DNA from 3 places in the Cellvibrio sp. GW822-FHT04B05 genome. Region 2 is predicted to be linked to each of the others. Evidence: predicted binding sites of a transcription regulator. Region 2 holds the regulator's gene; each other region holds the start of a gene.
The links. The regulator sigma-54, encoded in region 2, starts transcription at its own class of promoters, with help from an activator protein. The targets are predictions, from matches to a motif close to TGGCACANNNNTTGCNNT.
Positions count from the first base shown of each region.

Region 1 (8,144 bases), on a different contig from region 2:
AAGAAGGAAGAGCTGATTCAGCAAATTGAAAGCATTGATGATATTTTTAATTTTGCTGATCAACTAAAAGCCACCATTGCGTCCTACGAGGCCGGCACCAAAGAGTAAAGACGAACACTCTACACAGATAGGTAAGCAAGTCGCATGACTTGCTTACCCCACAATAAATCTGCTGTTCTTTTTAAATGCAGCACGAATCAAAACGGCAATTCCCGCCGATCCATAAAACTGCACCAAAAATACCACCGCAAAAACCAGTAAACTGGTGCCTACATCCGGTACAGGGAAAAAGGGTTTCATCACTTCAAGTGCGGCAATATTTTCCAGAGCAATTGTCAGCAGCGGATGGATAAAAAATATCGGGAAGCTCAGTTCGGCTAGCCAGCGTAGGTGTTGTTGCAGCCATGGCCAGCTTACATGGTGGCAGAGTGCAAGCATGGCGATGCAACCGAACAGGTTTTGGATAAATTGCAGATCCCAGCCGTCGTAATGAAACGCGGCGGTGTGGTAGTTGCCGATGTGTACCCACAGGTAGGTTTGTGCGAGAGCGGTAGCTGCAACTACCAGCAAGCTGATAATGAGCAGGGGCCAGTGCCAGCGACGCAAGGATTGTTCGTACTGTGAAAATACAATTCCGAGTAAATAGTAGGGTGTGAAATAAATCAGCGACTGTAAAAAGTTGGAATTGGATTCCGGGCGATGCATTAATACAGCGATAAACGCGAAAAGAACCAGTACAACTATTTTCATTGGAAGATGGGTGCGGATATAAGCGATATGTAATGGCGAGCACAAAAAAGTGAGCAAAATAAATGGGATATACCAGTGCGGGTAAAGCACGTAACCGTTGCGGATGGTGTACCAGGTATTGAGCAGGTTTTGTTGCCAATCCAATCCGTCTTGCCACCAGCCCAGCATGCGGATGGTTAAAGCAACAAGAGAAATGGTTAAAAAGGGAAAGAGTAAGGCGCTAGCTTTTTTTGCAATAAACTTCTTGTAGTCAAAACGTGCGTAGAACACCCGATGAAAGAAAAAGCCGGAGATAAAAACAAACAGGCCGGTACCGCCGCGCAATAAATTTTCCAACAAAAGTGGAAACACCGGCTGTGCAAGAAAAATAGAGTGCCCGAGTACGATCATGACAATTGCCAGACCGCGCAGGTAATCAAATTCGACGAGTCGCTCCTTCTGTGTTGTCAGTGCAGCTGAACTCATGAAATAGTGCAGGCACTCTTAGGTTCAGGGCGATAAACCCCCACATTTAAATGGCCCGCATCTTTCAAGTTGGCCGCATGCAATTGGCTCATCACACCTTTTTGGCAATACAAATAATATTGCTTGCTCACATCCAAATTGTTGAATTGATTATTGAGCGAGTAAAACGGAATCGCGAGGATATCAATTCCAGCCAATTTTAGTGGATTGGCTTCTTGCTCATCGGGATGGCGAATATCGATAATCACATCCTGTGCGTTGACTTCGCCTACCATCGGCACGGATAAATCTGCATCCAGCTCGTCAACTATCTCATCAATGTTTTGCGCGCGGCGTTCTTCAATCGCGCGTTCCAATACCGCCATATCAAAACGCGATTCTTCATATTCCACTTTGTGCAATTTCGCACGCGTGGTTGGGTTAACCGAAATCACGCCGCAATATTCCGGCATGCTCGCGGCAAAACTTTCAGTGCCGATTTTGCGCGAGAGATTAATGATGTCGCCCTTGTCCATGGTGGCGAGTGGCCGCAACACGATCATATCAATCGCGCGATCAATTACGTTCAAATTAACCAATGTTTGGCTGGAAACCTGCGCAACACTTTCGCCGGTAACGAGCGCAGGAATTTCCAGCGACTCGGCGACCTTTTCCGCTGCGCGCAACATCATGCGCTTGAGTGTGACACCCATGTACGGGTTGTCGACTTTTTCGAGAATTTCGCGCACCACATCTTCAAATGGCACGGTGACAAATTTAACGCGATGTGATGCGCCGTATTTATTCCACAAATAATAGGCCACTTCTTTTACGCCGATTTCGTGTGCGCGTCCGCCGAGGTTAAAGAAGCAATAGTGCGCGCGCAGACCGCGCTTGATGCATAAATAAGTGGAGACGGTGGAGTCGAATCCACCCGAGATCAGCGACAGCACCGGATCCTGTGCGCCGAGTGGAAATCCACCGAGCCCTTGGGTTTTGCTGGTCAGCACCCATACGCGCTCGCCTTTGATTTCAAGCGGAACTATGACGTCGGGTTTGTGCAAGCTGACACCTTTGGCATCCGAATGTTGCAATAAACCGCCACCGACATATTGCTCCACTTCCACCGAGGTAAATGGATGCTTGCCCACGCGTTTGGCGCGCACGCAAAATGTTTTGCCGGCGATACCATCGCGCCAGTGACGTAAGGTGTGCTGGAAAATCGAGTCCAGATCGCCGAGCGGGTAGTCGTTCAGCAGCGCAAAGTTGGCGATACCGGGGGTGCGCGCCAGCACGTCGGATACCTGGGCGACCACTTGCTCATCGGCATCCGGACAGCGAATTTCAATCTTTTCCCAATCGCGCTGGACATCAATATCAACGCCCAGGTTGCCCAGCAATATGCGCAGGTTATCGCGCAGTTGCTTGATAAAGCGCTTACGCACCGGCGGGCTTTTGATGATGATTTCGGAAAAAACTTTAACGACAAAATGCATGGGTGTTGTGCCTGGCTAGGTGCAGCAACCGCTGCTAAGGGACGGCGCAGTGGCTGATTGGGGTAAAAAGGCGGCGATTATAAAGCAAGCGGGCGCTAAAAGTGCGCTTGAGCTGCTTCATTTTACTCATCTCAAGCGCTTCGGAAGAGCAAGCGGCAGTCGCACGCGAAGTGGATCGCAACATCATCAAGGTCAGCGACCTCTCCACCCAATCTGCTGCCCGTGCCAACCAGACCAGCGCTTCAGCACAGGAGCTGGCGCGCCTCGCCACTGAGCTGAACACGCTGGTTGCGCGGTTTGGTAGCTAAAAACGAGCTGCTTTTTTTGCCGGGTGAACGCCCGGCGTTCAGAAGCAGCTCGCCCTTCACTAAATCTCCTTTCCTGGCTCCCTTGCGAGCGCCGGATTTTTCGTGGCACGTGATAGTTATTACGAGAATTGCTGTGGGGGAAAGTGTCATTAATTCTGCACATAAGCTTCATTAAAAAGTAACAAGCTTTACATGTTTGGCTCCTAGAGTTGCGCGTGGCGTTTTGCCATCCACCGAACCAGGGAGAAGACGAAATAATGCTTAATAAAAAAATGCTTACGATATTGGCGCTGGTGTTTTCTGCGTCAGGTGTGAATGCTGCTTTTTATGATGACCTCGTGTATCACCATGCACCGATTCATTATCAGGACACCGACAGTTCCAATTATCCCGCTGAATATATTACGGCGATAGATTACGACTCGGATTGGGTGTCGACCAATAATTGGGAAAACCTTGCGACCGGAGATTTGTCCGCCAAGGTTTATTTCTCGGTGACAGAAAGTTGCAGTCACTATTTTATTATTTACGGTTTTTTCCATCCGCGCGATTGGAGTGATACTGCTTTTGATCAGGAGCATGAGAACGATATGGAAGGCGCATTATTTATTGTGCGCAAAAATGGATCGACTTATGGCGTGCTTGAAGGCGTGATGACGGTTTTCCATAAAGATTTTTTCTCCTTCACTCCTGCGGGAAGCCCGTTAACTAATGGCAGTGAAACAATCGACGGCAGCATTACCTTTACCAACTTCGATGGTTCAAATCGTGCGCGTCTGGCGCAGGAAGCGAAAGGGCATGGATTAAAAGCCTGGCCTTATATCAACAACTTTACCGGCGCGAATAATCAGGACGGCATTATTTATTTTCCATCGCGCACAATCAGCGAAGTTCCTTCGTCAGGTAATGATCGCTCGGTATATTACACATTGGTGAGTATGACCAAGAGTAATGGTCTGTGGGCGCGTGCATTAATGGAGGCACCTGTAGCGAGTGCATCAGCACAAACATTTAATAGCTTCGGCACTTTTAAAGGTAATACTGGCGGCGGTTGTGGCTCTGGTTTGAAAACCTGCAGTAGCAATTCTGCTAATACGCCCTGGGGATGGGATGATCAAAACGATGGTAATAATTATCGCGGTGCAATGGCATTGGATCCAATTTCATTAACCGATTATTACTTTAATGGTTTGGGTTCGTTCAGCACTAAATATATCAACAATCAGTTCCTGAAAGATTTGCAGGTGGCGGGTTACAGTTCCGGTAATGTGCCAGCGGGTTTTCCATCGGAAATAAATCTGAGTCAGTTGTATACCAAGCTGGGTAACACTTGTCCTTGAGTTTGGTTCGTTGGAATTTTAATTACAGGTTTGATCGACAGGCATGGTGCACATGCCTGTCGGATTGCGTAATTATTTCGAACGGAAAATCAGCTCGCGAATTTTTGCCAGCTTGGGCGACACCACCGGCACTGTGAGCATGGTACTGGCGACGGCCATAATCAGCAGCGCGGTGAAGGTCTCGCTGGTGATGATTTGTTTGTCGAGCAAAACGTTGGCGAAGATGATCATGATCAGTGCTTTGGTTTGCAGCAGCCAGCCGATAATCGACGCTTCACCTTTCTGCCATTTCAATATTTTGCCCGCTGCATGAACTCCCACCAATTTGCCCGATACCGATGCGACCAGCAGGATGGTGGCGGCGATAAATACGGTTGAGCCACCCACTTCCCAATTGGTGCGCAGGCCGGTACTGAGGAAGAAGACCGGCATGATGATCATCAGGACAAAATGGCGCAGCTTGTCCATGTCTTCCTGGTTAAACCACTCGGCATCCATCACCGCGCCCGCAAGGAACGCTCCCACCATAAAGTGCAGGCCGGCCCAGTCTGCCGCCAATCCACACAGTGCCAGCCAGATAAAACCGGAGTACCAGCGGTCTTTTTCCGGAATGGCCACCATCAACTTGCGGAATAGATAGCTCGCAACGGTGAAGGCCACGAGGAACATTCCCTGGCGACCCACGCGCTCCCAATCCAGCAGGATCAGCGCCAGTACACCCCAGATGGCAATGTCATCGAGGCTGGCGTAACGCAGGATGCGCTGGCCAATCGGCTGGCGCAGGACTTCCAGTTTCTCCATCAGCAAAATCAAAATCGGCAGCGCGGTTACCGCACAGGCCATGCCCACACCGAGGATAAATTGCCAGGTCATGCCTTTGGAGCCCATCCATCCGTCGCTGAATGACATAAGTGCAACGGCCGCTGCACAGCCAAACAGCAGCGGGGTGCCCAGCGCGAGGCCTGCAGTGATGCCGCTTTCGCGTTTGTATTCCCAGGCCTTTTTCAGGTCGAGTTCGATACCGGCAATCCATACAAAGATCATTACCGCCCACCAGGCGATGCCGTTGAGCGACTTGATGACATCAGGATTAAACACAAAGGTGTAGTACTCGGGGAAGGCATTACCCAGCACGCCCGGGCCGAGCACAATCCCCATAATGATCTGTATAACGACCAGCGGCGCCCAATAATCGGTTCGGCCGAGGCGCCAGATCAGGTAGGGAACGGTAAAGATGATCACCATGGCGATCAGGAATATTTCTGTTGTTGTCATGTGCATTATAGAAAGCCCTTGGTTCTTATAGATATTGTGTATTTTTATCTGCGCCGGAACAGCTGCGCGGCGCAGGCTACAGGGATTTTGTGTGCCACTCGAACCAAACTTTATAGATATTTACTATAGGTTATGCGCTGGAGGCTGGCAGTTGCGAAAAGGGCTGGGCAATCCTGCTAAACGGTGATGTGAGAGCGTAAAAAATGATGCAAATTGGCGCACGCAACTGGCACACTAGCGCTCGCTTTGCAGGGCAGCCAAGGCAGTAGGATTGAAGTGACAAATAATGATCCTTAATGGTGCAAATTTAAAATTTAATGCATTTATTTGGTGCAATTACTCTAAATTTTGATGTGTCTTATTGCGGGAAAGCCTTATTTTTAAAGGCGTGTTGCTATTTATTTTAAATGGCATATATTTTGCCCCTTTTCTGACACCCTAGTCTTGCCCCGCTCACCGAAATGAGTCGCGAGCCCGGATGAAGTGGGGAAAATTTTCAGGTAAATCGCCCGTCGGGTTGTTTATCGACCGCATAACAACTTTTCATAATCCGTAGCCTTCGGGCTATTACAACTTGGAGGCATTCAATGTCTAAGACTTTAGACCTGATCAAAGAACACGAAGCTCGCTGGATTGATTTGCGCTTCACCGATTTCAAAGGTAAAGAGCAGCACGTGACTTTCCCATCAAGCGTTGTTAACGATAGCTTCTTCGTTGATGGCAAGATGTTCGACGGTTCTTCTATCGCTGGCTGGAAAGGTATTAACGACTCAGACATGATCCTGATGCCGGACGATTCAACTGCCGTTCTGGATCCTTTCTACGACGAAGCCACCATCAACGTGCGTTGTAACATCGTTGAACCTGCAACCATGCAAGGTTACGACCGCGACCCACGTTCCATCGGCCTGCGCGCTGAAGAGTACCTGAAATCAACCGGTCTGGGCGACGTTGCCCTGTTTGGTCCGGAACCGGAATTCTTCATCTTCGACAGCGTTCACTTCCACTCAGGTATGGGCGGCGCATTCTACAAGATCAAATCTGAAGAAGCTGCATGGCAATCAGGTGATGACATCGAAGGTAAACACGGCCATGCTCCACGCGTAAAAGGCGGTTACTTCCCGGTTGCGCCAATCGATTCCCTGCACGACATCCGTGGCGCTATGTGTAACGCGATGGAAGCTATGGGCCTGGAAATCGAAATCCATCACCATGAAGTTGCTAACGCTGGCCAATGTGAAATCGGCGTAGGCGCTAATACCCTGGTTAAGAAAGCGGACGAAGTGCAGATCCTCAAGTATTGTGTACACAACGTTGCGCACCAATACGGTAAAACCGCTACCTTTATGCCGAAGCCGCTGATCGGCGATAACGGTTCAGGTATGCATGTTCACCAGTCTTTCTCCAAGAACGGTAAAAACCAGTTCGCAGGCGATTCATACGCCGGCCTGTCTGAAACTGCCTTGTACTACATCGGCGGTATCATCAAGCACGCCAAAGCATTGAACGCTTTCTGTAACGCTTCCACCAACTCCTACAAGCGTTTGGTTCCAGGCTTCGAAGCTCCGGTAATGCTGGCTTACTCTGCACGTAACCGTTCTGCTTCTATCCGTATTCCTTACACTGTTGGTGAGAAAGCCAAGCGTATCGAAACCCGTTTCCCTGATCCAACTGCTAACCCATACCTGTGTTTCGCTTCATTGCTGATGGCGGGTATCGACGGTGTTCTGAACAAGATTCATCCGGGCGAAGCGGCGACCAAAGATCTGTACGATCTGGAGCCGGAAGAAGAAGCGGAAATCCCGCAAGTGTGCTCATCTCTGGAAGAAGCGCTGTCTTCTTTGGAGGCAGACTACGAGTTCCTGTTGGCAGGCGGTGTATTCTCTAAAGACTTCATTGATGCTTACATCGACTTGAAGAAACAAGAAATCCAGCGCATCAACATGACGCCGCACCCGGTAGAATTCGAGCTCTACTACAGCGTGTAATGGGTCAGGTTTTGCTGGTTCGCTGGCAAAACTGCGAAACACTCCGGAAAAAGCCCGCACAGGAAACTGTGCGGGCTTTTTCTTTGGGGGATGCGGGAGTACCCTAGGGAAAACCGATTGATAAGGGGAAGCTAATGCGCAATGTGTTGATATTGATCTTATTGTTGGCGCAGGTTGTTGCTGCGGATGTATACAAAACTGTCGATAAAGACGGAAAAATCAAATATACCGATAAACCTGCGACTGAAAATGCTGAAAAACTGCAGTTGCGTGAAATCAATACTGTACCTGGCGCCCAGCCGCTGCCCAATTCATCGCCAGTGGATTCATTCCAATCGCAGCCAGCTGCAATCAACTATCAGATTGGCATTATCAGCCCGCGTAATGACGTGAGTATTCCGGTTGGGCAGCGCGATCTCGCTATCGCCATCACCCTGAACCCCGCGTTACAAGGTGGGCATTTGCTGGTGTATTTCATGAACGGCGAGCTGCTGGAGGAAACTACTGCAAACAACATCATTGTTAAGGATGTTCCGCGCGGTA
Region 1 is NZ_JBXAMU010000003.1:285,069-293,212, forward strand. It holds gene AC1RJL_RS11135 (hypothetical protein) at 1-108, shown strand, start outside; gene AC1RJL_RS11140 (acyltransferase) at 154-1,215, opposite strand; gene thiI (tRNA uracil 4-sulfurtransferase ThiI) at 1,212-2,690, opposite strand; gene AC1RJL_RS11150 (hypothetical protein) at 2,798-2,998, shown strand; gene AC1RJL_RS11155 (hypothetical protein) at 3,256-4,338, shown strand; gene AC1RJL_RS11160 (cation:proton antiporter) at 4,411-5,619, opposite strand; gene glnA (type I glutamate--ammonia ligase) at 6,201-7,601, shown strand; gene AC1RJL_RS11170 (DUF4124 domain-containing protein) at 7,736-8,144, shown strand, end outside.
Region 1: a site for sigma-54 is predicted at 6,022-6,039, ahead of glnA (type I glutamate--ammonia ligase). Genes of this name have one in related genera too.

Region 2 (8,571 bases):
ACATCACCCATATCCGCGACAGCTTGGGTATGGCGCTGTCCGGTGGTGAACGCCGCCGGGTAGAAATTGCCCGCGCATTGGCGACCGACCCCAAGTTCATCCTGCTCGATGAACCCTTTGCCGGTGTTGACCCTATTTCGGTGAATGACATCAAGGAGATTGTCCGCCATCTGAAAGATCGCGGTATCGGTGTGCTTATCACCGATCACAATGTGCGTGAGACGCTGGATATTTGCGAAACCGCTTATATTGTCAGTGAAGGCCATATCATTGCCGAAGGCGATGCCGAGACAGTGCTAAGCAACAGCAAAGTGCGCCAAGTCTATCTGGGTGAAAATTTCCGCTTGTAAACACCTCTTTAACTAGTCGCCTTAAGTGTTACCGACCGCCCGTCACCAGCACAATAGACCCCACATAAACGACTTGACAAGTAACAATCTTTGCCCATTAGGCATAAAGCTTGCTTAAGCTTATTGCTTGCGCGGCCAACCCTGACTAAACTCCACATAACTGATGTTTTCCATCCTGCGTTATAAGGGTTTGTCGTTCACATAATGAAGCAATCTCTCCAGCTTAAACTCGGCCAACAGCTGACCATGACTCCGCAATTGCAGCAGGCGATCCGCTTGCTGCAATTATCGACGTTAGACTTGCAACAAGAAATCCAGGAAGCACTCGAGTCCAATCCAATGTTGGAGATCGAAGAAGCTTTTGATTCGCCCAGCGCCGCCAACGAATATGAAGGCAGTGAGTTAGATAAAGCGGATTACACCCGTCAACTGGAAATTGCTGCCGAAGCCGGCGCCGATAATGGCACTGATTTCACTGCCAGCGAAAGTTACTCCGCCACCGCCGATAATAATTACGCCGAGAGCAATAGCTATTCGGAAGGTGAAAGTTTTGGCGAGGGCGAAAGCTTTGGTGAAAGCGAATCCTTCGGCGATTCCGATGTCTATGGCGACGGAGATAGTTTTAGCACTGACAATGGCGAATGGAATGAATCAATCCCCAGCGATTTGCCGGTAGACACCAGTTGGGATGACGTTTACCAATCCTCATCCAGCAGCAGCTCAAGCAATTACGACAACGAAGACAATGACTTCGAAAGCCGTCGCGCGGCTACTGACTCACTCTACGATCATTTGATGTGGCAACTGAACCTGACACCTATGTCGGATCGCGACCGCGTATTGGCGATGGCCATTATCGATGCGGTAGAACCCAGTGGCATGCTATCCATCACCGTCGAAGAAATTTTTGAAGGTATGCGCGGCGATTTCGAAGAGCTTGAACTCGATGAAGTCGAAGCGGTACAACACCGCCTGCAACAATTCGACCCCTGCGGCGTGTGCAGCCAAAATCTCTCCGAATGCCTGCTGGTGCAACTGCAACAACTCGATCCTAAAACGCCATTCCTGGATTCAGCCAAGTTAATCGCCAGGCAATATTTACCAATACTCGGCAGCCGCGATTATCGCCAGTTAATGCGCCGCACCAAACTCAAGGAAGCAGAACTCAGCATCGCTGTAGCGCTAATCCAAAGCTTGAATCCGCGCCCGGGCGATATGATTGCGAGCGGCGACACGGAATATGTTATTCCCGACGTGTTTGTTGAAAAACGTGATGGCCGCTGGATAGTTGAACTAAATCCGGATATTGCACCACGCCTGCGGATTAATTCGGACTATGCTTCTATGGTGAAGCGCGCCGATTCCAGCACTGACAACACCTTCCTCAAAGATAACCTGCAAGAAGCACGCTGGTTCCTGAAGAGCTTGCAGAGCCGCAATGAAACCTTGCTGAAAGTAGCGAGTTGTATTGTGGAAAAACAACGCGGCTTCCTGGACTACGGTCCTGAAGCAATGAAGCCATTGGTGCTACACGATATTGCTGAAATTGTAGAAATGCATGAGTCTACTATTTCGCGTGTCACCACGCAGAAATATATGCATACACCGCAAGGGATTTTTGAGCTGAAATATTTCTTCTCCAGCCACGTAAGTACTGATAGTGGCGGCGAATGCTCATCAACTGCGATTCGCGCGATTATTAAAAAATTGGTGAGCGCAGAAAACCCCAAAAAACCTTTGAGCGACAGCAAAATTACCGATCTGCTCGCCGAGCAAGGTATTCAAGTGGCGCGCCGTACCATTGCGAAATATCGCGAGTCCCTCAATATTCCACCGTCGAACGAGCGTAAAACTATTTAATACATTACTGGTCACTTGTAGTGCGACGGTTTTTCGAATGTAGTTGAATGTTGAATATTGAATAAAGTTCGGATCATAAATTCACAGATGTAATAGAGGTTGTGCAGGTTGCAACTGTTTTATTTCTAGCGAGAGGAAGTATCTATGCAAATAAATATCAGCGGTCGCCATGTAGAAGTTACCGATTCAATGAAAGAGTATGTCACCAGTAAACTGGAGCGCCTGACCCATCATCACGATCGCATCACCAGCACACACGTTATCCTCTCAGTCGACAAACTTATTCAAAAGGCAGAAGCCACCATTCACGTAAGCGGCAAAGATGTACATGCCGACGCGTCCCATGACGATCTTTACGCCGCAATCGATTTACTGACCGATAAGCTTGATCGCCAATTAATTAAACACAAAGAAAAAATGCGCAGCCATCGCTAATCGGCGCATGCACCAACCTGTTAACTGAACCTGTGCTGTCATCGCCATAAGCGATGACCACATTATCCAGCGAGAGATGCCCGGCATCACCCAGTCATGCAAATTCAAAATCTGATCACCCCTCGCCGAACCCTCTGCGGTGTCGAAGGCGGCAGTAAAAAACGCGCGCTGGAGTTGCTAGCCAACACCATTGCGCAGGACATTCCCGAAATTGATGCCGATGATTTATTTCGCCGCCTGATTGGCCGCGAACGTCTGGGCTCGACCGGCATTGGCCACGGTATCGCCATTCCCCACTGCCGCGCTGAACATTGCAACGGCACCGTCGGGGCGCTGATCACGTTGATAGACCCGATTGATTTTGATGCAATCGACTCACAACCCGTCGATATATTGTTTGCCATGTTAGTGCCGGAAGATGCCCATAGCGAACATTTGCAAACCCTCGCGGCACTTGCCGCAGCTTTGAATAATGCCGATTATCGCCAAACCCTGCGCGCCGCCAAAAGCAATGAAGCGCTCTACCAAGCGGCACTCGCCGCTCCTTAACAGGACCAATTATGCATCTGGTGATTGTCAGCGGCCTTTCCGGCTCAGGTAAAAGTACAGCACTGCATGTCCTTGAGGATGTGGGGTTTAACTGTATCGATAACCTGCCTGTCAGCCTATTGCCCGCACTGGTGGCCCAGATCCAGATTCATAAAGATGACCAACATCGCTTTGCGATTGGTATTGATGTGCGCAATGCATGGCAAGATTTGTCAATCTTCCCACAAATGATCAGTACCCTTAAAGAAGCGCACCTGCCATTCCAGACACTGTTTCTGGATTCACAACCCGCCGTACTTATTCAGCGTTTTAGTGAAACCCGACGCAAGCATCCGCTGTCAGATAAACACACCAGTTTAGAAGAGGCGATTGCTGCTGAACAAACTCTACTAGAGCCTATTCGCGACAGTGCAGATCAAGTGATTGATACCAGTCATTTGAACCTGCACGAGTTGCGCGACCTGGTGAAAGAACGAGTAGTTGGCCGCAGCGAATCGACTATGGCAATCCTGTTTGAATCTTTCGGATTTAAACACGGAGTTCCCGTGAATGCCGATCTGGTATTCGATGCGCGTTGCCTGCCCAATCCGCATTGGAAACCCAACCTGCGGCCGCAAACTGGCAAAGACCAGGAGGTTATCGACTTCCTGGAAGAGCAGGTGACAGTGAAGGAAATGTACGACGACATCGAGCATTACCTCACTCGCTGGTTGCCGCGTTACCAAGCCAATAACCGCAGCTACATTACCATCGCGATTGGCTGTACCGGGGGCCAACACCGCTCTGTGTATCTATCGGAGCGGTTACAAAAACATTTCGACCACAGTTTTAGCGATGTCCAGGTTCGCCATCGCGATATTAACAAGCACAAAAAACACTAGATTATGCAGACTGAAACTCTCGATATCATCAACAAACGCGGCTTGCACGCACGCGCTGCCGCCAAACTGGCCACCCTTGCCAACCGGTTTGAGGCAAAAGTATCCGCTCGCGTGGGCGAAGGTAGCTGGGCCGATGCCAAGAGCGTTATGTCATTAATGCTGCTTGCCGCCAGCTGTGGCACAACCCTGGAGGTCAGCGCCGAAGGTGATGATGCCGACGCTGCAATTTGCGCCATACGTGCGCTGATTGCCGATCGCTTTGAAGAAGGCGAATAAACGAACTATCGTTATAACAGTAACCTGCGCACCCGGTTAATGGTAAAAGCGGTTGTTGTTGTTGCTTTTCTGCACTAAGCTGCGCGACCTTTTCCGGCTCAGCGACCATCCACGGCATCCCAGCCTTGGTGTCCAAGCGCCAGCTGTTATATCCAATTGCGCCCTGCGCGCGCCAGGTACAGTAATTTTTATGGCCTACAACTACGACGACATCAATCCCGATGATTACATCCTGAGCAAATCGCAGGTAAAACGCGATATGCACGCTTTACAAGCGCTGGGTGAAAGCCTGATTGATATGAATGAAAAACAGCTCGCCAGCATTCCGCTGAGCGATACCATGCTCGACGCTATTTATATCGCGCGCAAATTACCGCCCAAAGAAGCCCGCCGCCGCCAAGTGCAATACATCGGCCGGTTGATGCGTGAAGGCAATCATGAGGAAATCAAGGCAGCGGTTGATAAAATGCAAAACCGCAGCGATCTGTACATCCATCGCCAGCATCAAATCGAGCGCTACCGCGATCTGTTGATTGAAGGTGACAAGCAAATATTCCAAACGCTGGTAACTTCTTGCCCCGGCATTGATGTGCAGCACCTGCGTCAATTAGTCCGCAGTGCGCAAAAAGAGCGCGAAGAAAACAAGCCACCCGCAAGCGCACGCAAATTGTTTGCGTTTATTCGTGAACAACTCGAACTGCAAGATTAAAAAATTGCAGGGATAAAAAAGCCGCTGATTTCAGCGGCTTTTTTTCGACTTAATTTAGGTCGAAATACTTATTTTAGGGCAGAACATCTTCATCTTGAGCATACAAATTACTGCCAACAATGCTTTACCAGCAGTTAACAGATATTAACTGGAGCTTATAATTGGCGCTCAATTACACTGCGGCATTCTTGTTTCTGCGGGCATAATTGATGAATAACAATCGGTTTTACGAAATAGATTTACTGCGCCTTGTTTCAGCAGTTCTGGTAGTGCTATTTCACTACACCTTTGTCGGATCAGTGTTGGATTTTGCGCCGGCGCCACGCACTGATGCATTTGGTGAGTACGGGCGCTACATGTATTTGGGGATTAATTTCTTTTTTATCATTAGCGGTTTCGTGATTTTACTCAGTGCCGAGGATGGTAAGCCGCGCGAATTTATTGTTTCGCGCTTTGTGCGTCTTTATCCCGCCTATTGGTTGTGCGTCATATTGACGGCGGGCGCTGCCGTGCTGTTTAACCAACCGGCATTTCAGGTGAGCTGGTCGCATTTTCTCGTCAACCTGACCATGTTGCAGAATGGGTTTGATGTGCCCCTGGTGGACGGTGTTTATTGGACGCTGTGGATTGAATTAAAATTCTACGCGCTCGTGTTAGTAATGGTTTGGTTACGATTGCTGCGCTTCTTACCCTGGTTTTGCGGTGCCGTACTGATTGCATCCATCATCGCACTGGGAACACCACTGGCCGCCAGCGTTGAAACATTCGTTGCCGGTTTTCCGCACTGGGCGGGTTATTTTGCCTGTGGTTGCGTGCTCTATCTGGTGAGATCGCGCGGCTTCCAGTGGGGCTACGGTGTACTCCTGTTGCTAAGCGTAATCTTCTGCGTGCGTCAAAATCAGGTGTTTACTGAACTGATGATCGGTTGGTACAAAACGGATTTCAATGTGTGGGTATCCGTCATATCAACGCTGCTATTTTTTGCAATTATGGCGGTGATTGCCCTGCGTAAAACCGGACTGTTATGCGACCCGCGTTTTTATTATCTGGGCGTGCTGACTTATCCGCTGTATCTACTGCATGAGAATATTGGTTTTATGATGTTTAATGCCTGGCATGACTTGATGCCGGGATGGGTGTTAGTTACCGGCGTGGTGATATTCATGCTGATTGCGGCTTGGCTAATCCATCGTTGTGTCGAGAGACCACTACAAAAAGTCTTAAAGCGTGCACTGCTGCCTAAAACTGAAATCCAAAAATAAAAACAACATTGAAAATTTATAAAAAATGCCAGCTCTTTTAGGAGCTGGCTTTTTTATGCGAGATAATTATCACTTTCCTGATTCCCATGCGGGCTTAGAAACGGTATTTCATGCCCACGGTCGCACTGCGGGTATCACCGAAATCAGAATAGCCCCACATAGAACGGTTGTAGATTTCATCAAACAGGTTATCAATGTTAAGTGAAACCGAGAACGAATCGTTAACAGAGTAACGAGCCATTACATCCACCAACCAATAAGATGGTTGTTCTTGTTTTACCGCAATTGCTTCACCCGTTGTGCTGATCGCAGCTGGGACGATGGCATCACCGTAAGAATAGTTTTGCCAACGGGCACTGGCGCCAAGGGTTAAACCACTAATAAAGCTGTAGCTGTTAGTGATTTTAAATTGCTTGGTGGGCAAATAAGTCTGCCGAGGATTACCTTCTTTATCTTCCGCCTTATTGTCGGTGTAACCGCCGCTGATATTCCAGCTCTCAGTCAATGCTCCGGCAATTTCCACTTCATAACCATCGGTTTTGATCCCGTCGATACTTTCGTAAATCCAATTACCATTTGGCAAGGTTCCCTGATCAGCCCATTCAGCAACGTTGTCCTTATTCGCACGATAAACCGCAGCGGAAATATTCAAGTTGTTATCAAAAAATGCCATTTTGATACCCGCTTCGGTGTTAGTACCTTCAGTAGGGTCAAGCACATTTCCATCTGCTCCATATTGTTGAACGGGTAAGAAAATACCGGTGAAACTGGTGTAAATAGAGAGGAAACTATTTACGTCATAGACGAGACCGGTGTAGGGAATGAATACATTGTTTTCAGAAGTGCTGACACGAGTGTTATTGAGCAGATCTGTATTATCGTAGCTCCAGTCACTTACGCGTCCACCTAACATAAATTTAAGCGAATCAGCGAGCTTGAAACGCACAGTTGCATAGGTACCGGATTGCTCACCCACTTCCAATGATTGTGATGCACCATAAGGAGATGATGGACCAGAGTAATCAGGTGCAGCAGGGTTTGGATTATTTAGGTTGTATACCGGCATATCGGCGTAATCAAACTGCAAATCAAACTCGTTGCTGTTGTAGCTATATCCCAATACCACTTCATGGTCGCGACCAAAGAGCGAGAAGCCACCGTTGGTGACTATGTTAAAACTTTCAGTATCTGATTTACGGCCTGAAAACAACGAATATGGTTTTGACCGATCTACCAGATCACCGGTCTCTTTATCCACGTAAGCACCATAGCTGGCGTTGCTCACATCCTGTGTTGCTTTCGCATAACGATAAGCCGCTTTCACTTTCCAGCCACTTTCAAATTCGTGTTCAGCATAGGGCATTACGCTCCACTGCTCGATAAAGCGGTGCGCCCACTCGTGACCAGTCGAAAAAGATACATCATGGTTAATCAAAGTACCGTCAGTGTAAAACGCCGGGTTGGAACTCCAATTGTAAACGCCACGCGAATTCACTTTGGTTTTATCGATGGCAACAGAGATCAAGGTATTTTCCGTAACGTCGGTTTCAACGATGCCGTAGATCACCGACTTATCGCGCGAGTAGCGGGCAATGTAAGAGTCGCCATCCATGTAAGAACCGATAAAACGTCCGCGTACACTGCCCGATTCATTCAATGGGCCAGCTACATCACCCTCGGTGCGGTAGGTATTCCAATTACCCAACGATCCACTCAAGGATGCCTGAAACTCTTCAGTCGGACGTTTACGGATCATGTTGACTGTAGCCGATGGCTCACCCTGCCCGCCCAAAATCCCCGCAGCACCCTTTAAAATTTCAATGCGCTCAGCGAGGATAGGATCAATACTCTGGCTCGCATCACCGGAGTAAGTAGAGTTAGCCGGAGTGGTGATCATACCGTCTACTTGCACACCGGTATCCAACTGAAAACCGCGCACATACATAATGCTGTATTCCGATGCATCGCCGGATTTGCTCACCCCGGGAACATGGTCAAGTACCTGTTCCATATCCACCAAGCCTTTGTCTTCAATCATTTGACTAGTCACTAATGTGACAGTTTGCGGAGTCTCACGCAGGGTCATGTTCAGACCGGTCGCACCATTCATGGATTGGGTGGTATAGCTCCCTGTGACGATAACTTCTTCAACTTTCGGTTTTTTTGTCTTTGCCGGCTTGCTGTTGGTAGATGCAGTAGATTCCGATTGCACAGTCTCAGCGGCCAGTGCCGAACCTGAGATAACAACG
Region 2 is NZ_JBXAMU010000001.1:548,683-557,253, reverse strand. It holds gene lptB (LPS export ABC transporter ATP-binding protein) at 1-350, shown strand, start outside; gene AC1RJL_RS02220 (RNA polymerase factor sigma-54) at 555-2,210, shown strand; gene hpf (ribosome hibernation-promoting factor, HPF/YfiA family) at 2,355-2,645, shown strand; gene ptsN (PTS IIA-like nitrogen regulatory protein PtsN) at 2,742-3,194, shown strand; gene rapZ (RNase adapter RapZ) at 3,206-4,075, shown strand; gene AC1RJL_RS02200 (HPr family phosphocarrier protein) at 4,079-4,351, shown strand; gene yjgA (ribosome biogenesis factor YjgA) at 4,542-5,060, shown strand; gene AC1RJL_RS02190 (acyltransferase family protein) at 5,270-6,322, shown strand; gene AC1RJL_RS02185 (TonB-dependent siderophore receptor) at 6,417-8,571, opposite strand, start outside.

Region 3 (8,144 bases), on a different contig from region 2:
TATATGCATTCCTTTATGCTCTTCACATTCAACAGCAATTAGTCCCACCTCTTCACAGCCATAGCGGTTACTGACTTTGCACTGAAATGCGTCTTCAATTACTTGCCGTTCATGATCAAGTAGCATCATGGACGTGGCTACTATCCCCACTGGACGTAAATCATAAATTTTGTTTTCAAGTAAATATTTAGCAAAAATATAAATAGAGTGCGAATGTCCAAATATCATATCGGGTGAGAAACGGCGCCAGTGCCCGATAAAGTCATTCATGGTTTGCGGATTCAAATCCATAGTGTCGAGATAAATCATCCGCTCAAGCAAAAAAGATCTGATTTTTTGTTTTAGAGATATTGCCTTCGGAGGATTACCCCAGATTGCAGCAATACGAGCCCCCGGTTTCCATCCGCTGAATGAATCGGCGTAAATTTGTGCCCCATTTCGTAACTTCTGACAGCGCTCATCAAAAAATAAATTCAAGGATACACCTGTTGATCCACCTGTTTTTGCTTTGGGCATTTTATCTGCATCAAAATTGCTGCTAATAAATAGCGACGTGTTTTCGCGAATATCTTTTTTGGTTGTAATTGGAAAACGTTGTAAATCAGCAAGTGTTATTTCTTTGTCAGTATCCAGCCCAATTTTATTAAAAATACTCTTGTACCAACTGCTGGTTTCAGCGGCATGTCTAACCAGGAGATTCAATTTTTTCGTTTGAAGTGATTGCAGATCAGTATGCGACCAGTATTGCTGCTTAAGAAGATTTTTCTGTTCTTTGAGACGAACGCATCCCTCTTTTGCATCCCAAGCAATATAGGTGAGGCGACCAATTAATCGATCAAGTAGTTTCAATCGGTTGTTCCTTGTAAAATTAGGACACGGCTTAAAGCGAGTTGTTCGTATATACCTCAACCTGCACGAGGCTTCCATAGAACAATTTTTTCGCCTTTGACGAATTTTATAAAGGCCATAGCTGAAGCTATATTAATCAGGCAAAAATAGTGTGCCAGGCCGAGTATTCGATTTTGCGTTCCATCATTCAGTGCGACAAAAGCTGCAGAGCCATAGAAAATAACCTGTAGTATAAAAAGAGCACTGTAGAATGTGCCTTCACCCGTTATAAGTCCATTTGATATAAAAACTATGAGCAATGGGATGAATGCGAGATAGCGCAATAACTTATGAGAGGCGAGTTGCAAACTGAATAAACCATATCTGAAAGGATTGAATAGATGTTTCATATCCAGCATGGCCCAGTAAGCTCGTAGTGATACTCTGACGCGCATGCGGAATTCTGATTGCGATGAGCTCAAAGATTCTTCATTGAGCAAAGCCTGTTCGCAATAAACAACTCGTTTCCCTTGGGTAATTACTTTTAGGGGCAAAACAAAATCAGGTAGCTGATCAGCATTCATAGGCTGATACAATTCTTTTCGGATTGCATCAATGCCACCATCGACACCTACGACTGATGACACTTCAGTTTCAAGTGCCCGCATGTAGTTTTCATACTTCATATAGGCACTGCAGCCGTCACCAATCACGCTCCCTTCAGCATTGACATATACCATTTTTCCTGTGACATAACCTACAGAGTCATCCTGAAAGCAATTTATCAAGTGTTGTAATGCGTCTGGATGGTAGTGACTATTAGCATCAGAAAAAACAACTATCTCTCCGTGCACCAACGGCATAGCTAAATTTAAGCCAGATGTTTTTCCCTGTCGTGGAGACTGACGAATGAGTGTGACGCGTGGATCTTGTGCGGCAATGCGTTTAACAAGATCGTCTGTGCCATCTTCAGACTCATCGGAAATAACAATGATTTGTAATAAATCATGTGGGTAATTTTGTTGTAGCTTGTTATTGATTGTTGATTCAATCACTTTGCTTTCATTAAATGCTGGAATTAGCACTGTGATTTTTGGCGTGATCCCGGAAGCAGGAGTCGCTACTTTTGGACGTTTAGGCAAAAATCTGAGCAATATTGGATAGCCTATATAAATATAGATAACTACCAAGCTACTTAACCAAAAAAAAATTTTCACTAATTCTCCTTAGTGTTCGTTGTCAGTGAGTTGCTGCGCGCAGTTAAATTTTCCATTGCTAATTCGCATGTCACATCGGCACATATATTTTGGATTGTGTAAATAGTAAAGGTATTCATTTTCGTGAGCATTGCTGGTATTTGTAAAAGCTTTGCCATCGCATAGCTGGTGGTTGAATAACCTGCGATTTCAAACCATTGAGCTTGGGCAACAATGGTACCGCTATGTTTGTTGCGTAGAATTTGTATTTTTAATTTTCTGTCGTGTGAACTGATAGCTTTTTCCGATTGCAGAGACCAGATTGCATTATCAAATAGCCTTGGTAAGTAGGGTACCAGTTTTTCTCCTTCTGCCGTCCGTTGAAATTGATTGATTTGAATAAAGACTTTTTTATCGTCCACAGCTGTTTCGACTTTGGCGGCATGCGGAGCTTGCACCTTGATCGGCATTTTACTTGCGGATATTGGATGGTGCTCGTGGCCTAAAACATTATTGAGTGTTTGAGGTATTGGCTTAAGGTCTATAAAGAAGTGGAGCAATGGTCCTACGCAAAGGGCGATCAATGGCATAAGTAGCCTGGGAACCCTTATGTGTGGGGTTGGTTGTTGTTCTTTTAAGCCTTTAACTACGGGGGCAAAGTAAATGGCGGGAAATGCAATCAGGGCAAATAAGATCCATCCGAAATATTCGTGATCCGCCATGAGGGAGCTTTGCATTTGGGTCTGGTAACCGACAATAACCAGAATAAAAATTCTTAACCAATTAGTGACCAGTCCAATGCAAGCTGCAATAAGCAGCATCACTGAAAGTTTTTTAAGGGAATAACCGTTTAGATAACTAATAAGATAAGCGATAGCGAGGGAGATTGTGAAATAACGCAGTCCTGAGCAACCATCGGCGATCATGATTTCACCGTCAGGAACAAATATGCTATTGCCATCAATTACGGCTGGAATTGCTATTAAGCGCACCATTTCGCCCACTACGAGGCCACTTAAATTCACTAACGGATTCGTTAATTGATCCCATACTGGAATTGCAAAAGCTGGCAGGAGCAAAAGAAATATATGTTCTCGGGTTGCAGCTACCCCAAAAGCCGCTGCGAATAGGAATATGATAATACCAAGCAGCGATACCTGTTCGACAATATGTAAATTAGTGGCGTTAGTGATGTACCAGATTAAAGAAAATAAAACCAATCCGCCCAGCGATAATGTCCTGATAAGTCGAGAATCTTGACTGGTAGATATGGGCGAAGCCCGCCAGAGGAAAAAACAAAAAATAAAAATAATAATCAGGCCATGGGACTGATTTTCATCCCACTTTGTCCATCGTTCTATCAGTGCATTCACTGTTTCGAAATAGAGTGCGCCTATCAATAATATAAGGCTGATGGGGACTAATTTCAGAAAGCCTCCCATTGGTTTTTTTGTTTGCACAAGGTTAACTTCCATGCTTGGAGCCCAAAGAAAAAACTGGAGGAATGTTACCTGAAGGGCAATATTTTTTATAGGTAAGGTTTGTATGCAAAAAAAAGCCGACATAAAGTCGGCTTTTTCAAGCTTTACTTGCTTTAATCAGGCAGCATTGCGACGACGCGCAGCACCTAATCCCAATAAGCCCAAGCCCATCAGAAGCAAAGTGCTTGGCTCTGGCACTCTACCAACTGTTACATCATCAATACCCCAGCCATCAGTGCCATTGCTATTGATGAAGTCGAGTACACCATTAACAATATTTAGATCACTGACAACAGTCACATAGCCAACATTGCCGTTGGTATTGAATGCAGGAAGCACCACTTGGGCAGAGGTACCATTGGTAAAATTGAGGGTCAGGGTTGCGCCTTGGTCAGTTGCATCAGAAATATAGAAGCCAAATGCATTAAAGCTGCCGGTCAGCGGTGCGCCAAGCGTCCAGGTTACTAATTTGGCATCGTTGCTGTCCAGCCATAGGTCGGTAGCGCTGGTAGAAAGCGCTTCACGGCCAAATTCACCGGTTTTACGACTTTCAATCATCAGGTCGCCATTATATGGGTTGCCTGCTGCTGCATTTTGTCCTGGAGTTACCAAAGTAAATGTACCTACTGCAGTAACAAATGAGCTTGAGCGGTTTTCCCAATTGTTTTGGTGGCCTGCACCAATGCTCCCGGGGGCTGTGCCGAGGCTGTCAAAAGTTTCGGTAACACTAGGGCCGACTAACGAGGCCAGGAAATTAGCTTCAGCGTTGGGATTCGCGCTAAAGTTAATGGAGATTGAGGCTGCTTGTGAGCCTACCGATGCTAAAGCCAGCATGCTGCCGATAGCAAATGTTTTAAAAATGAATTTCATGACAAATTTCCTTCCATGTGGATTGAGTGGTTAACATAATGCGAAGGGGCATTAGCATTATTTATGCCACATATTAAAAGTCTTTATTTGTCATGTTGTTATATGCGACAAAAGTGGCGCTGAAAATAATATTGTAAACATTATCGACAAGCGGTCCGCCGCATTTTAAGGCATATCTGCTCTATTGTATTAAGGCGACAGCTGAAATAGGAGTGTAACTACTATAAATACCATTGGTGTCGTATACAGCAATCTCGATGATACTATCCAACGGAATCAAGCTTGTGACATAACTGGTGATCGAATTTCCGGTCAGGGTAATGTAGGTATAACTGCTAGTTGAATCTTGCTTGAATCTGATTTCATATCCCCCGATTTCGCCAAGCTCAAGAAAGCGCCCGTTTTCTCTCTGCTTGGGATGTTCCCATGCTATTTTGACCTGATTTTGCTTCGCATCTTTATTTTTGTCTGCGACAGGGCTTGAGCTGGCACTTGATGCAGCTTTGGAGCTGACAGCAGCACTTGAGGTTGAGCTTGACACGGTAGCTGAGCGAGAGCTGGCACTTGACGCGAGTTTCAAACTGGATACTGCGTTTGATGAGGCTTTGGAGCTGAAGTTCGCGCTGGAAATTCTACTTGATGCAGCTTTGGAGCTAACTGCAATGCTTGAAATCGCACTTGATGCGGCTTTGGGGCTGGCATTACTACTGGAGAAGATACTTGATGTAGTTATGGAGCCCGGTGCGATTGCAGGGCCACTTATTATCGCGGTGGAACTTGATATTGAACTGACATTACCAAGTGTGCGCACAGTGAAAGGCGCTGAAGCCCTGGAGCTGTTGCCTGAGTAGTCAACCGCAATAATTGTGTATGTATAAGCGGCATAGGATTGTAAGTTTGTATCGGTGAATAAATAGGCCGGGGAGCTTAATGTGGCGATAAGTTGGCCATTACGTTCAATTTTATAGGTGCTAACGCCGACATTATCTGTAGCGCTATCCCAAGCCAAGGTGATGCTATTTTCGGAGACCTGCTTGAGCAAAAGTTGGGTAGTTGACGGCGGAGTTGAGTCTTTCTCTTGGGTAATAATAGCTTGTAAGGATGATGCGGCCACGCTACTTGGTTGGGTTGCTTGGGAGCTTTGCGCCACTAGGGTGGCCTCGTTGCTGGAGGAGGCTCCGTTATTGATGATGGGGTTTTTAACGTCATCGGTAGTGGGGTCGTTGGAATCTGTACCACCACAGGCAGTGAGTAAGGTGGTGAATACCAATAGCGAAGCCCAGGACGCTAACTTTTTCCCACATTTATACATCTAACGAATACCTGCGCTATAAAAAGTGCGTCTTAACAATTATGGCCAATATGAGCTGGCTATCCCGAATGCTATTTTTAGCATTTGCAGGAGCAAACGGCAGTTTTATAATGATTTTTTGTGAGTTTCGGGATTTGCTATTCACATAGTGTGATATGTGGTTCAACGCACATAGCGGCCCCCATATATCTTTTAGATATATGGGGGAATTTGGTGGTAGCAATTACTCATCAGAGTCAGTGGAGTTAGGAGGGCATTGCTGGGTCATTTCATATTTTTTGATGAGGTCATAAAATGTCGGGCGGGTTACGCCGAGTAATTTAGATGCGGCTGAAATATTGTTATCGGTCATGCTCAGCGCGCGCAAAATGGCGCCTCGCTCTGCTTCCTGCCGTACATGGCGCAAATTCAGCGATAGTTCACCAGCCTCTGCCAATCCTAAGTCCTCGCGCGTGATATGTTTGCCATCGGCCATAATGACGGCGCGTTTTATTTTATTCTCCATTTCCCGGATATTGCCCGGCCAGCCATAGTTTTCAATTGCGGCTATGGCATCGGGTGTGAAACCGGTGACGTTTTGTCCATGTTCTTTGGCGAATTTGAGTTTGAAATGACGTGCCAGTAAGACCTTGTCGCCAAGGCGATTGCGCAGCGGCGGAATCACTACCGTCATCTCGCAAATCCGATAGAACAAGTCTTCGCGGAAGCTGCCTGCCTTTACCATTTCTTCCAGGTTTTTGTTGGTCGCGCAGATCACGCGTACATCAACAGGAATCTCTGATCGTCCACCCACGCGCTCAATAACCCGCTCTTGTAGAAAGCGCAAAAGCTTTGCTTGCAGATTGAGTGGCATATCACCAATTTCGTCGAGAAACAGGGTCCCTTCGTTGGCGGTTTCTACTTTTCCAATGGTCATTTTGTTGGCACCGGTGAAGGCACCTTTTTCATAGCCGAAGAGTTCGCTCTCAATGAGATTCTCTGGCACCGCCGCGCAATTGATGGCGACAAAGCGCTTGGTTTTGCGGGGGCTCAATTGGTGGATTGCGCGTGCCATCACCTCTTTACCGGTGCCGCTTTCACCGAGCAGGGTGCAGGTGACAGTGGTGGGGGATATTTTTTCGAGTTGGCGACAAATCTTGAGTAATTGTGGATCGTTGGTGATTAAGCCTTCCAGCGGTTCTTGCTGCAAGACGCTCAGGCGACGGTTGTAATCTTCCAGTTCATGGATGTGGAAGGCGCGCTGCACAATCAAATCCAGCGTGTTTGGCTCAACCGGTTTTTGGTAAAAATCGTAGGCGCCCATGGCGACCGCGCGCAGTGCATTGTCGCGATCGGTCTTGCCGGTCATGACAATTACTTTGCTATTGGGGGAGATGCGCAGGATATCCTGGATGCATTTGAAGCCTTCATCGACACCGTCTTCATCGGGCGGTAAACCCAGGTCCTGGATAATGACTGAGGCCTCGTGTAGGCGCAATGCGGCTATAGCGTCCTGACGGTTATCTGCGACTATGGTTTCGTATTGATCAAAGTGCCAGCGCAATTGGCTTTGCAGGCCGGCATCATCTTCAACGATGAGCAAAATAGGTTTGGTGATGGTCGACTTACTCATGCGATTGCGCTAATCCTTGTTCAATGGAAGGGTGATGGTAATAGTGGTGCCTTCACCCAGTTCGCTGGCGACGTTCAGTGTGCCGCTCAGCTCACTAATATATTCGCGCGACAGGTAGACGCCAATACCCATGCCTTTGCCGGATTTGGTTGTCTCAAATGGTTTGAATAATCGGGTATGGATGAAGTCCCAATCCATGCCGGAACCGGTGTCTTCAATGGTGATGACCGCCCAGTTATTGTGGATTTGCAGTGTAACATGAACTTGGCCGCTGTCTGGCGTGGCCTCCTGCGCATTTTTGATGAAGTTGGTGATGGTCATCACCAATCGCACTTGATCTGCATTGATAGTGCGATTGGTTGGTTGTATTTCAGCGCTTAATCTAGGGCTACTGCGTTGTTGGCATTCGCTGACGGCTTGATGGATCACTTCCATGATCGATAAACGTTTCACCAGATCGGAATCATCGCGGCGCAATTTTTTCAGCAGGTTATTCATGCGGTCAACCGAGTTGCTGATGGTTTTAATCGCATCTTCAAAAAACGCCGGATTGTCTTTGTGTTTCTCGGCATTGCGCACGACCAGCGCCTGTTGGGCAATCAGGTTATTCAGGTCGTGAATAATAAACGCCACCAGTTTGTTGTAAGTATCAAATTGCCGCCCCTCTACTAATTGTTCTGCCTGTTGATGGCGTTTGAGGTAGCTGGCGATTTGGCGACCCATGGTTTTCAATAAATCCAGATCTTCCCAAGTAAGGGTTTCATCGCCACCGGGTTTGGTCAACGCCATAAACCCCACCAACTCTTCGCCTACGATCAATGGGAACATCAACCAGAGATCAGGGA
Region 3 is NZ_JBXAMU010000004.1:314,027-322,170, reverse strand. It holds gene AC1RJL_RS14550 (phenylacetate--CoA ligase family protein) at 1-849, opposite strand, end outside; gene AC1RJL_RS14545 (glycosyltransferase family 2 protein) at 906-2,045, opposite strand; gene xrt (exosortase) at 2,045-3,589, opposite strand; gene AC1RJL_RS14535 (PEP-CTERM sorting domain-containing protein) at 3,623-4,375, opposite strand; gene AC1RJL_RS14530 (fibronectin type III domain-containing protein) at 4,557-5,687, opposite strand; gene prsR (PEP-CTERM-box response regulator transcription factor) at 5,911-7,299, opposite strand; gene prsK (XrtA/PEP-CTERM system histidine kinase PrsK) at 7,309-8,144, opposite strand, start outside.
Region 3: a site for sigma-54 is predicted at 4,427-4,444, ahead of AC1RJL_RS14535 (PEP-CTERM sorting domain-containing protein). Genes of this name have one in related genera too.